2 regions of the Variovorax sp. FW305-3-2-15-B-LB1 genome follow, and region 2 is predicted to be linked to the other one. Evidence: riboswitches for the same ligand, from Rfam matches in the RefSeq annotation. Region 2 holds a riboswitch; the other holds the start of a gene.
The links. A riboswitch is a leader RNA that binds a small molecule or an ion and turns the genes downstream of it on or off. The one in region 2 is predicted to bind glycine.
Positions count from the first base shown of each region.

Region 1: another riboswitch for glycine. It lies ahead of AC3WQR_RS01785 (D-amino acid dehydrogenase); the one in region 2 lies ahead of gcvT (glycine cleavage system aminomethyltransferase GcvT).

Region 1 is NZ_JBYSZY010000002.1:53,917-59,300, forward strand. Features, by position in the region: gene AC3WQR_RS01775 (FIST signal transduction protein) at 1-374, shown strand, start outside; gene AC3WQR_RS01780 (RtcB family protein) at 593-2,008, shown strand; gene AC3WQR_RS01785 (D-amino acid dehydrogenase) at 2,026-3,333, opposite strand; glycine riboswitch at 3,425-3,531, opposite strand; glycine riboswitch at 3,576-3,666, opposite strand; gene rfbB (dTDP-glucose 4,6-dehydratase) at 3,785-4,864, shown strand; gene rfbD (dTDP-4-dehydrorhamnose reductase) at 4,861-5,384, shown strand, end outside.
Region 2 is NZ_JBYSZY010000008.1:25,511-30,894, forward strand. Features, by position in the region: gene AC3WQR_RS07245 (MFS transporter) at 1-459, shown strand, start outside; gene AC3WQR_RS07250 (L,D-transpeptidase Cds6 family protein) at 916-1,194, shown strand; gene AC3WQR_RS07255 (hypothetical protein) at 1,290-1,826, shown strand; glycine riboswitch at 1,858-1,948, shown strand; glycine riboswitch at 1,961-2,065, shown strand; gene gcvT (glycine cleavage system aminomethyltransferase GcvT) at 2,113-3,285, shown strand; gene gcvH (glycine cleavage system protein GcvH) at 3,357-3,728, shown strand; gene gcvP (aminomethyl-transferring glycine dehydrogenase) at 3,786-5,384, shown strand, end outside.

The DNA of each region.
Region 1 (5,384 bases), on a different contig from region 2:
ACGCCGAGGCCGGCATGCGGCTGAGTTTCTGCCGCCGCAACGCGCAGGCGGCGCGCGCCGACCTGATGCGCATCTGCGCCGAGATCCGCGAAGAGCTCGAGCCCGAAGAACAGACGCTGGCCACCGCACGCGCCGTGGCGGCCGGTGAGGCCGAGGCCGCACCGCATCCGGCGCGGCGCATCGCGGGCGCGGTGTACGTGAGCTGCTCGGGGCGCGGCGGCCCGCACTTCGGCGCGCCGGGCGCCGAGCTGCAGATCGTGCGGCATGCGCTGGGCGACGTGCCGCTGGTCGGCTTCTTCGCCGCGGGCGAGATCGCGCGCCACCACCTGTACGGCTACACCGGCGTGCTGACGGTGTTCACTGCGCCGGACTGACTGACTGGCTGACTGACGGGAAAAAACGACGCGCGCGCCTGCGCACTGTGTTCGCGGGCGCTTCGCGTCGCTAGAATCCGCCCGCTTTCTTGAATCTCTGCTGCTGCAAGAAAGAGTGATCCGCGCGCCCCGAGGCACGCGGTCGATCTCTTTCGCCCCGCCACGCGATGTGACGGGGCCCGGAAACCGACACGGTTTCCCCGAATGGAATTGCAGCCATGGGCAGCCCCACCAATAGTCATTTTTCGAGACTTCAGCGCGCCTTTTCGCGCGCCCACATCGCCGTCGACTACCGCGACGGCATCTATCACCTGCGCAACGAAGCCGCGCAGGCGACCGTTCTTCTGCCGCAGAGCCTGCCGCTGGAAGAAAAAGCAGTGAACCAGCTGCTGGCCTTTGCCAGTGTGCGCTCGCCCGACGGCGCGCACGGCGTGTGCAAGGCCTGCGCGACGCCGGACTTTCATCCGGGCTCGGTCGCGCCGGTGGGCAGCGTCGTCGCCACCGATGGCGACTTCGTGATCCCCGCCGCGGTCGGCACCGACATCAACTGCGGCATGCGCCTGCTGACCACCGGCCTCACGCTGGACCAGGTGGCGCCGCACAAGACGCAGCTGCTCGCGCGGCTCACGCGCAGCCTGCTCGACAACGGGCGCGACGTGCCGGTGCACACGGCGGCGTTTCGCGCGCTGTTCGACGACGGGCCGGCCGCGTTCCTGGACGCCGTGCGCAACGAGGGGCTCTGGGCCTCGTGCGACCGCGACCGGCTGCAGGCCGAGATCGGCGCGTGCATCGGCCTGGCGAGCTTCGGCGGGCAGTCGCGGCACGCACCGTCGGCCTACACCGGCGCGCGCCACGAGGTGTTCCGCGACCCGTGCCTCGGCACGCCGGGCAGCGGCAACCACTTCGTCGAGTTGCAGGTGGTCGATCAGGTGATGGACCGGCACGCGGCGTACCGCGCGGGGCTCAAGGCGGGCGAGGTCGTGGTGATGATCCACAGCGGCTCGCGCGACATCGGGTTCCATGTCGGCGGCCGCTGGATGGACCGCGCACGGGCCGAGTGGCCGCAGGGCCTGCGCCATCCGAAGAGCGGGCTGTACGGCCTGGCCGGGCCGCTGGCGCAGGAGTACCTGGAAGCCATGGGCGTGGCCGCGCGCTATGCCTGGGCCAACCGCGTCGTGCTGGCCGAGCTGGTGCGCAAGGACTTCGCCGAACTGCTGGGCGCCACGGCGTCGACGTTGGTGGTCGACGTGCCGCACAACGTGGTGCTGCGCGAGCACGGCATGAACATTCACCGCAAGGGCGCGACGCCGGCACATGCGGGCGACCTGGCGCTGATTCCCGGGTCGATGGGCGATCACTCGTACCTCGCGACCGGGCTGGGGCATGAAGACTGGCTGTGGTCGTGCAGCCATGGTGCCGGCCGGCGCATGCGTCGGCAGGAAGTGCGCGCGATGCGGCCCGCACCCGACGACGCCGATGCCAGCTGGCAATGCGTGACGCTGCGCGAAGAGCGCCGCATCGAAGAGGCGCCGCAGGCCTACAAGCCGATCGGCGCGGTGATCGAGGCGCAGGAAAGCGCGGGGCTCATCCGCTGCGCCGTGCGGCTCAAGCCCTGGGTCACGTTCAAGGCATGACCCGGGCGCGTGTCGTGTCAGCCCAGTGCGGGTTGCACGGCGCGCGGCGCGGGTGCCGGCATGCCGGCGAACGCGAAGTCGACCTCGGGCGCCAGCCCGCTCACGATGCGCGCGATCGACTTGCCCGAGCCGCAGGCGTGCGTCCAGCCGAGCGTGCCGTGGCCGGTGTTGAGGAACAGGTTCGGCAGTTTGGTCTTGCCGATCAGCGGCACGTTGCTCGGCGTGGCCGGGCGCAGGCCGGTCCAGAACTGCGCGCGCTCGGTGTCGCCGGCGCCGGGGAAGAGTTCTTCGACGCGCCGCACGATGGCTTCGCAGCGCACGCGGTTCAGGTCGCGGTCGTAGCCGTTGAGCTCGGCCGTGCCGGCGATGCGCAGGCGGTCGCCCGACTCGGAGGTGTAGCGCGAGAACACCAGCTTGTATTCGTCGTCGGTCAGCGAGACCTGATGCGCCTTCGATGCGTCCTTGACGGGGAGCGTCACCGAGTAGCCCTTGGCGGGGTAGATCGGCAGGCGGATGCCCAGCGGCGCGGCGTACAACGGACTCAGCGAACCCATCGCGAGCACGAAGGCATCGCCGCGGATGCGCTGGAAGCGGCCTTCGTTGTCGGTCGCCTCGACGTGGTCGATGCTGCCGCCGGCTTCGCGCAGCGCGGTCACCGTGTGGCTCATGAGGAACTTCACGCCGGCCGCCTCGGCCAGCTTCACGAGCTCGCGCGCGAAGCGGTTGGCGTCGCCCGATTCGTCTTCGGCGGTGTAGGTGGCGCCAGCGAGTTGGGGGCGGATGTGGGCGAGGGCGGGTTCGATCCTGATGGCCTCGTCGGCCGAGATGACCAGCCGCTCGCAGCCCAGGGCACGCATCTGCTCGGCGGGCGCGAGGGCGCCGTCGAATTCTTTTTGCGTTGTGTAGAAGTGCAGGATGCCTTGCGTGCGCTGGTCATAGTTCAGGCCGGTGTCTCGACGCAATTGCTGCAACATTTCCCGGCTGTATGTACCGAGACGAACGATCTGTTCGATGTTGTGGCGGGTGCGGGCGGGGGTGCATTCGCGCAAAAACTGCAGGCCCCAGAGCCACTGGCGCATGTCGGCGCGGATGCGGAACAGCAGCGGCGCATCTTCCTTGCCGAGCCATTGCAGCACCTTCAGCGGCGCGCTCGGATTGGCCCACGGCTCGGCATGGCTGACCGAGATCTGGCCGCCGTTGGCGAAGCTGGTTTCGGCGGCCGGGGTGGCCTGCCGGTCGATCACGGTCACCTCGTGGCCGAGTTGCTGGAGGTAATAGGCCGAAGTCACGCCGAGCAGGCCGGCGCCAAGAACGATCACACGCATTGCAAGTACCTTTGAGTTTGCAGCGCTTGAACGGCGGGCGTGGAGTGCTATTGAAAAAATAGCAAGCAACCGGACGACCGATGTCCAAGTTGCCGCTCCCCCTGTCCTCGGTACCTGAGAGATTCACCCTGCTGCACCCGCAGCGGGTTTGCTCCTTCGGTGCGCCACATGGCGTGGCGGCTCTCCAGACGGCTGTATCGATGAGTGCAGTACTGACCCCTTGCCGAAGTTCCTGGGCGTTGCCTGGAATTTCGTCGGGCCGACCTGAGCGTTTATGGGAGTTTGCGCCTTCGGTAGGGCCTCCGTGGAGGCCCGCTCTCCTGCAATTGTTGGCGATTGTAGGCGGGCCCCGCAAGCCGGCCAAGCCCTGTACATCGGCACTTCACACCGATGGGATAATTGAATGTTGATTTTTGGTAAAGCAAACTTTTTTCTACATGCAGGGGACTCCATGATCCTGGTTACCGGCGGCGCAGGCTTCATTGGCGCCAATTTCGTGCTCGACTGGATCGCGCAGGGCAACGAGCCCGTCGTGAACCTCGACAAGCTGACCTACGCGGGCAACCTGGAGACCCTGGCGTCGCTCAAGGGCAACGCGAACCATGTCTTCGTGCAGGGCGACATCGGCGACAGCGCGCTGCTCGATCGCCTGCTGGCCGAGCACAAACCCCGTGCCGTCGTGAACTTTGCCGCGGAATCGCACGTGGATCGTTCGATCCACGGTCCGGAAGACTTCGTGCAGACCAACGTGCTCGGCACCTTCCGCCTGCTCGAATCGGTGCGCGGCTACTGGAACGCCCTGCCGGCCGACCAGAAGGCGGCCTTCCGCTTCCTGCATGTGTCGACCGACGAGGTCTACGGCTCGCTCTCCAAGACCGACCCGGCCTTCACCGAAGAGAACAAGTACGAGCCCAACAGCCCGTACTCGGCCAGCAAGGCCGCGAGCGACCACCTCGTGCGCGCCTGGCACCACACCTACGGCCTGCCGGTGGTCACCACCAACTGCTCGAACAACTACGGCCCGTTCCACTTCCCCGAGAAGCTGATCCCGCTGATGATCGTCAACGCACTGGCCGGCAAGAACCTGCCCGTGTACGGCGACGGCATGCAGGTGCGCGACTGGCTCTACGTGAAGGACCACTGCAGCGCCATCCGCCGCGTGCTCGAAGCCGGCAAGCTCGGCGAGACCTACAACGTCGGCGGCTGGAACGAGAAGCCCAACATCGAGATCGTCAACACCGTGTGCGCGCTGCTCGATGAACTGAGCCCCCGTGCCGACGGCAAGCCGTACAAGGAACAGATCACCTACGTCACGGACCGCCCGGGCCACGACCGCCGCTACGCCATCGATGCACGCAAGCTCGAGGCCGAACTCGGCTGGAAGCCCGCCGAGACCTTCGACACCGGCATCCGCAAGACCGTCGAGTGGTACCTCGCCAACGGCGAGTGGGTGCGCAACGTGCAAAGCGGCGCGTACCGCGAGTGGGTCGAGAAGCAGTACGACGCTGCGCCTGCAAAGGCTTCCGCATGAAGTTGCTGCTGCTCGGCAAAGGTGGACAGGTCGGCTGGGAGCTGCAGCGCAGCCTCGCGCCGCTCGGCGAACTGGTCGCGCTGGATTTCGACAGCACCGACTTCCACGCCGACTTCAGCCGCCCCGAGCAGCTGGCCGCCACGGTGCTGGCGGTGCGCCCCGACGTCATCGTCAATGCCGCCGCGCACACTGCCGTCGACAAGGCCGAGAGCGAGCCCGACTTCGCGCGCAAGCTCAACGCCACCTCGCCCGGCGTGGTGGCCGAGGCCGCGCAGCAGATCGGCGCGCTGATGGTGCATTACTCCACCGACTACGTCTTCGACGGCAGCGGCACCCGCCCCTGGAAGGAAGATGACGCGACCGGTCCGCTCAGCGTGTACGGCCAGACCAAGCTCGAAGGCGAGCAGTTGGTGGCGCAGCATTGCGCGAAGCACCTGATCTTTCGCACCAGCTGGGTGTACGCCGCACGCGGCGGCAACTTCGCCAAGACCATGCTGCGGCTGGCCAAGGAGCGCGACAA
Region 2 (5,384 bases):
GGCGCCGCGGCGCTCACCGCCTTCACCGCCGCAGGGGCCGTGGGCACGCTGGCCGGCGGCTGGCTCGGCGACCGCATCGGGCGCATGGGCACGATCCGCTGCGGCTACCTGCTCGCGCTGCCGGCCATGGCGGGCCTCGTGCTCGCCTCCACGCCCGCCGCGGCGCTGGCCTGCACCGCATGGCTCGGCATGAGCATGTTCCTGCCCTTCGCCGCGCAGGTGACGCTCGCGCAGGACTACCTGCCGCGCAACCCGGCCACCGCCAGCGGCATCACGCTCGGCCTCGCGCTCTCGGTCGGCGGGCTGGTGTCGCCGTTGTTCGGCCTGCTGTCGGATGCACGCGGGCTCGGCGTGACGCTCACGGTGGTGCTGTGCGTGCTGTGCGTGGCGACCGTGCTGGCCTTGCGGCTGCGCAATCGCACGGTGCAGGTGATGGCGGGCGAGGCTGCGGCGGCCTGAGCCCACCCCCGCGCCCACCGTGCACAGGGCACTGGGTGCTTCCCGCAGCGAAATCAAGGAGGAGCCGAAGGCGGGGGACATTCGCGGAGGGAAGTACCCGGTGTCCTGTGCACACGCCCTGATCCACGAACCACCGAAATCCGTGGGCGATTCCACGCCGCACGCCTGCTCTTTCACTGCCAGAATCGACGCAAGCTTCGACGTCGAGCCTGACAGACAAGAAGAAGGAAAGAGAAGGACGCCATGCACCGAATCGTCGCCCAGGGCAGCAGCCTTGTCGCTGCCGGCTTGCTGGCCACCGCCGGTATCGCGGCCACGCCGGCCACCGCACCCGTTGCGCCCGTTGCAGCCGTTGCACCAGCAGCCGCCCCCGCCAACCCCACCAATCCCGTCACCCACCTCGCCGAAGTGGAAAGCGCCGTGCGCACCTGGGCCGCCGCCTGGTCCGCGCGCGACGTGGAGCGCTACCTCGCGGCCTACGCGGCCGACTTCACCCCCGCGCGCGGCCAGACCCGCGAGCGCTGGGAGGCCGACAGGCGCGCCCGCATCACGGGCAAGTCGCGCATCAGCGTGGGCATCGAGGGGCTGGTGATCAGCGTCCAGGGCACGTCGGCCAGCGCGCAGTTCCGGCAGGTCTACAGCGCCGACGCGCTCACCGAGACCGACCGCAAGACGCTCGAGCTGCAGCGCGTGGGCCCGCGCTGGCTGATCCGCAAGGAGAGCGCGGGCAACTGACGCGCCCCCCTTGTCCCTGTAAGGCAAATGGTTCACGAAGATGTCACCACTTGCAACGATGCTGCAGCCTTCGACCTCCGAAAGCTGTGGCCTCCATGTTCCCCACCAAGACCGAGAAGGCACGCGACGAACTCCAGGCCGGGCAGCGCACGCTCAGCCAGCGTGAGCGCGCCCTGCTGCTCATGGCCGACGGCCGGCGCTCGCTGACCGACTTCAGCCCGCTGTTCCCCAGCCGCGTCGAGGCCGAGCAGGCGATCCAGGGGCTGATGCAGCGCGGCTACCTGCAGGTCGCGCGACCGGTCGCGCCGCCTCCTGCACCGGCCCCCACGCCCGTCCCCGCCGCCGAGCCGATCCAGGTCGCCACCTCGGCCGACAGCTTCGACGGAAAGCGCTCGCTGGCCACCACGCGCATGTTCCTGTTCGACATCTGCGAGCGCATGTTCGTGCGCCGCGACCCGCGCTTCGCCAACCAGATGCGCGACGCCCTGCGCGAGGCCCGCGACCGCGAGGCCATGCTGACCATCGCCGCGCTGATGCTCTCCGAGATCGAGAAGGCCGCCGGCCCCGAGCGCGCCGACTCGCTGCGCGAGCGCATCGACAAGCTGCTGCCGCCGGCAGAAACCGTGCACTGAGCCGCCAGCCCCGGCCCCGCGATCCACTACACTCGCCGGGTCAGGAGAGAGCCCCGCGCGACGGGGCCGCCGAAGGCGCAGGGGTTCCCCGAACGCTCAGGCAAAAGGACTGACAAGACGCCGGCAACCACCGGCGTTTCCTTGCTGGAGAGAGGCCGTGGCATTGCACACGGCCCACCGAAGGAGCAAACCCCGATCGTGGGGCGAATCTCTCAGGTAAAGCGGACAGCAGGGGTGGCCCGTGGCGTTGCAGCCATGGATTTCGACTGCCCCTTTGGAGTGCCCCGTGGCCGCTTCCTCCGCTTCCGACGCCCAACTTCTCAAGACCCCGCTGTACGACCTCCACGTGGAGCTCGGCGCCCGCATGGTGCCTTTCGCCGGCTATTCCATGCCCGTGCAGTACCCCGCCGGCCTCATGGCCGAGCACAAGCACACGCGCGATGCGGCCGGCCTGTTCGACATCTCGCACATGGGCCAGCTGCGCCTGGTCGGCCCCGATGCCGCCGCCGCCTTCGAAACCCTGATGCCCGTCGACGTGGTCGATCTGCCCGCCGGCAAGCAGCGCTACGGCCTGCTGCTGAACGACGAGGGCGGCATCCTCGACGACCTGATGTTCTTCAACGAAGGCAATGGCTCGCTCTTCGTGATCGTGAACGGCGCCTGCAAGGTGGCCGACATCGCCCACATCCAGGCCAGGATCGGCGCGCGCTGCCAGGTGCAGCCCCTGCCCGACCACGCGCTGCTGGCACTGCAAGGCCCGCAGGCCGCGGCCACGCTGGCGCGCCTGTCGCCCGGCATCGAGCGCTTCGTGTTCATGACCGGCGGCGCGGTACAGATCGGCGGCATCGCCGCCTTCGTCACCCGCAGCGGCTACACCGGCGAAGACGGCTTCGAGATCTCGGTGGCCGCAAAAGACGCCGACGCCCTCGCCCGCCTGCTGCTGGCGCAGCCCGAAGTGAAGCCCGTCGGCCTGGGCGCGCGCAACTCGCTGCGGCTCGAAGCCGGCCTGTGCCTGTACGGCAACGACATCGACACCACCACCACCCCGGTCGAAGCCTCGCTCAACTGGGCGATCCAGAAGGTGCGTCGCACCGGCGGTGCGCGCGAAGGTGGCTTCCCGGGCGCGGCAAAGGTGCTGGCCCAGCTGACCGCCGTCGCCTCGGGCGCGGCCGGGCACACCGACCACAAGACGCTCACGCGCAAGCGCGTCGGCCTCGTGGCGCTCGAACGCATTCCGGTGCGCGACGGCACGCTGCTGCAGTCGCTCGAAGGCCACGACATCGGCGCCGTCACCAGCGGCCTGCTCGGCCCCACGGCCGACCGCTGCGTGGCCATGGGCTACGTAGCCGCCGCCTTCGCCGAGCCCGGCACGCGCGTGCAGGCCATCGTGCGCGGCAAGCCGGTGCCGATGGAGGTGTCAACGATGCCTTTCGTGCCGACGCGCTACTACCGCGGCTGACCGACACTGAACCCCGCAGACCCGGCTAGGCTCTGCATCCCGATTCCATTTTTTCCACGAGGAGTTTTTTCATGAGCATCAAATACACCAAGGACCACGAATGGGTGGCGGCCGAAGGCGGCGCCGCCACCGTCGGCATCACCGTGCATGCGCAGGACGCGCTGGGCGACGTGGTGTTCGTCGACCTGCCTGAAGTGGGCAAGACCTTCGCGCAGGGCGAGGTCGCCGGTGTGGTCGAGTCGGTGAAGGCCGCCGCCGATGTGTTCATGCCCGTGTCGGGCGAGATCACCGAAGTCAACGAAGCGCTGCGCGCCGACCCGTCGCTGGCCAACAGCGACCCGCTGGCCGCCGGCTGGTTCTTCAAGGTCAAGCTGAGCGAGCCCGCGCAGCTCGACGCCCTGCTCGACGCCGCCAGCTACGACAAGTTCGCCGCCGAATCCTGATCCGCTGAACAGCAGCTTCCTCGCACCTTCGTTCCTTCTCCCCGAGCCTTCACCGCCATGCCGATTCCCGCCCTTCCCTCTTTGCAAGAACTAGAGAACGCCGAAGAATTCCTCGCCCGCCACATCGGCATCGATGCGGCGGACGAGGCGCGCATGCTGCCGGTGATCGGCTCCGAAACGCGCGCGGAACTCATCGACGGCATCGTGCCGGCGGCCATCCGACGCGCCCGGCCGATGCGCCTGCCCGCGCCTGTCACCGAGGCCGACGCGCTGGCCGAGCTGAAGACGCTGGCGTCGAAGAACAAGGTGTTCAGGAGCTTCATCGGCCAGGGCTACTACGGCACGCACACGCCGGGCGTGATCCTGCGCAACATCCTGGAGAACCCCGCCTGGTACACCGCCTACACGCCCTACCAGGCCGAGATCTCGCAGGGCCGGATGGAAGCCCTGCTCAACTTCCAGACGATGGTGTGCGACCTCACGGGCATGGCCATCGCCAACGCCTCGATGCTCGACGAGGCCACGGCCGCCGCCGAGGCCATGACGCTCGCCAAGCGCAGCGTGAAGAGCAAGAGCAACGTGTTCCTCGTGTCGGGCGACTGCCACCCGCAGACCATCGAGGTCATCAAGACCCGCGCCGCGCCGCTGGGCATCGAAGTCAAGGTGAGCACGGTGTCGGAAACGCTGCCGCACCTGATGGTGAGCGGCGAGTTCTTCGGCGTGCTCGCGCAGTACCCGGCCACCACCGGCCACGTGCACGACCTGCGCCCGCTCGCCGGCCACGCGCACCAGTGCGACGCCGCCTTCATCGTCGCGGCCGACCTGCTGGCGCTGACGCTGCTGGTCGCTCCCGGCGAGTTCGATGCCGACATCGTCTGCGGCACCACGCAGCGCTTCGGCATGCCGCTGTGCAACGGCGGCCCGCACGCCGCCTACCTGGCCTGCCGCGATTCGTTCAAGCGCTCGCTGCCCGGCCGCCTCGTCGGCGTGAGCGTCGACACACATGGCCAGCCGGCCTACCGCCTCGCGCTGCAGACGCGCGAACAGCACATCCGCCGCGAGAAGGCCACCTCGAACATCTGCACCGCGCAGGTGCTGCCGGCCGTGGTCGCCAGCATGTACGCCGTGTACCACGGCCCCGACGGCCTCACGCGCATCGCACAGCGCGTGGCCGTGCTCACCGCCATCCTCGCCAAGGGCCTGTCGCAGATGGGCCGCGAGCCGGTGAACACCACCGCCTTCGATTCGCTCACGATCCGCACCGGCGACGACACGGCCGCGATCATCGAGCGCGCGCAAGCCGGCGGCGTCAACCTGCGCCAGCGCCTGCAGCAGCACCTGGGCATCTCACTGGACGAGACCACCACGCGCGCCGACATCGAAACCCTGTGGGCCCTGTTCGTGCCCGCCGGCACCGCGATGCCGCGCTTCGACGAGCTGGCCGCCAACACCACGCCGCTGATTCCCGAGGACCTGCGCCGCACCAGCGCCTTCCTCACGCACCCGGTGTTCAACACCCACAAGAGCGAAACGGCGATGCTGCGCTACATCCGCAGCCTGTCGGACAAGGACCTCGCGCTCGACCGCAGCATGATCCCGCTGGGCAGCTGCACCATGAAGCTCAACGCGACCAGCGAGATGATCCCCATCACCTGG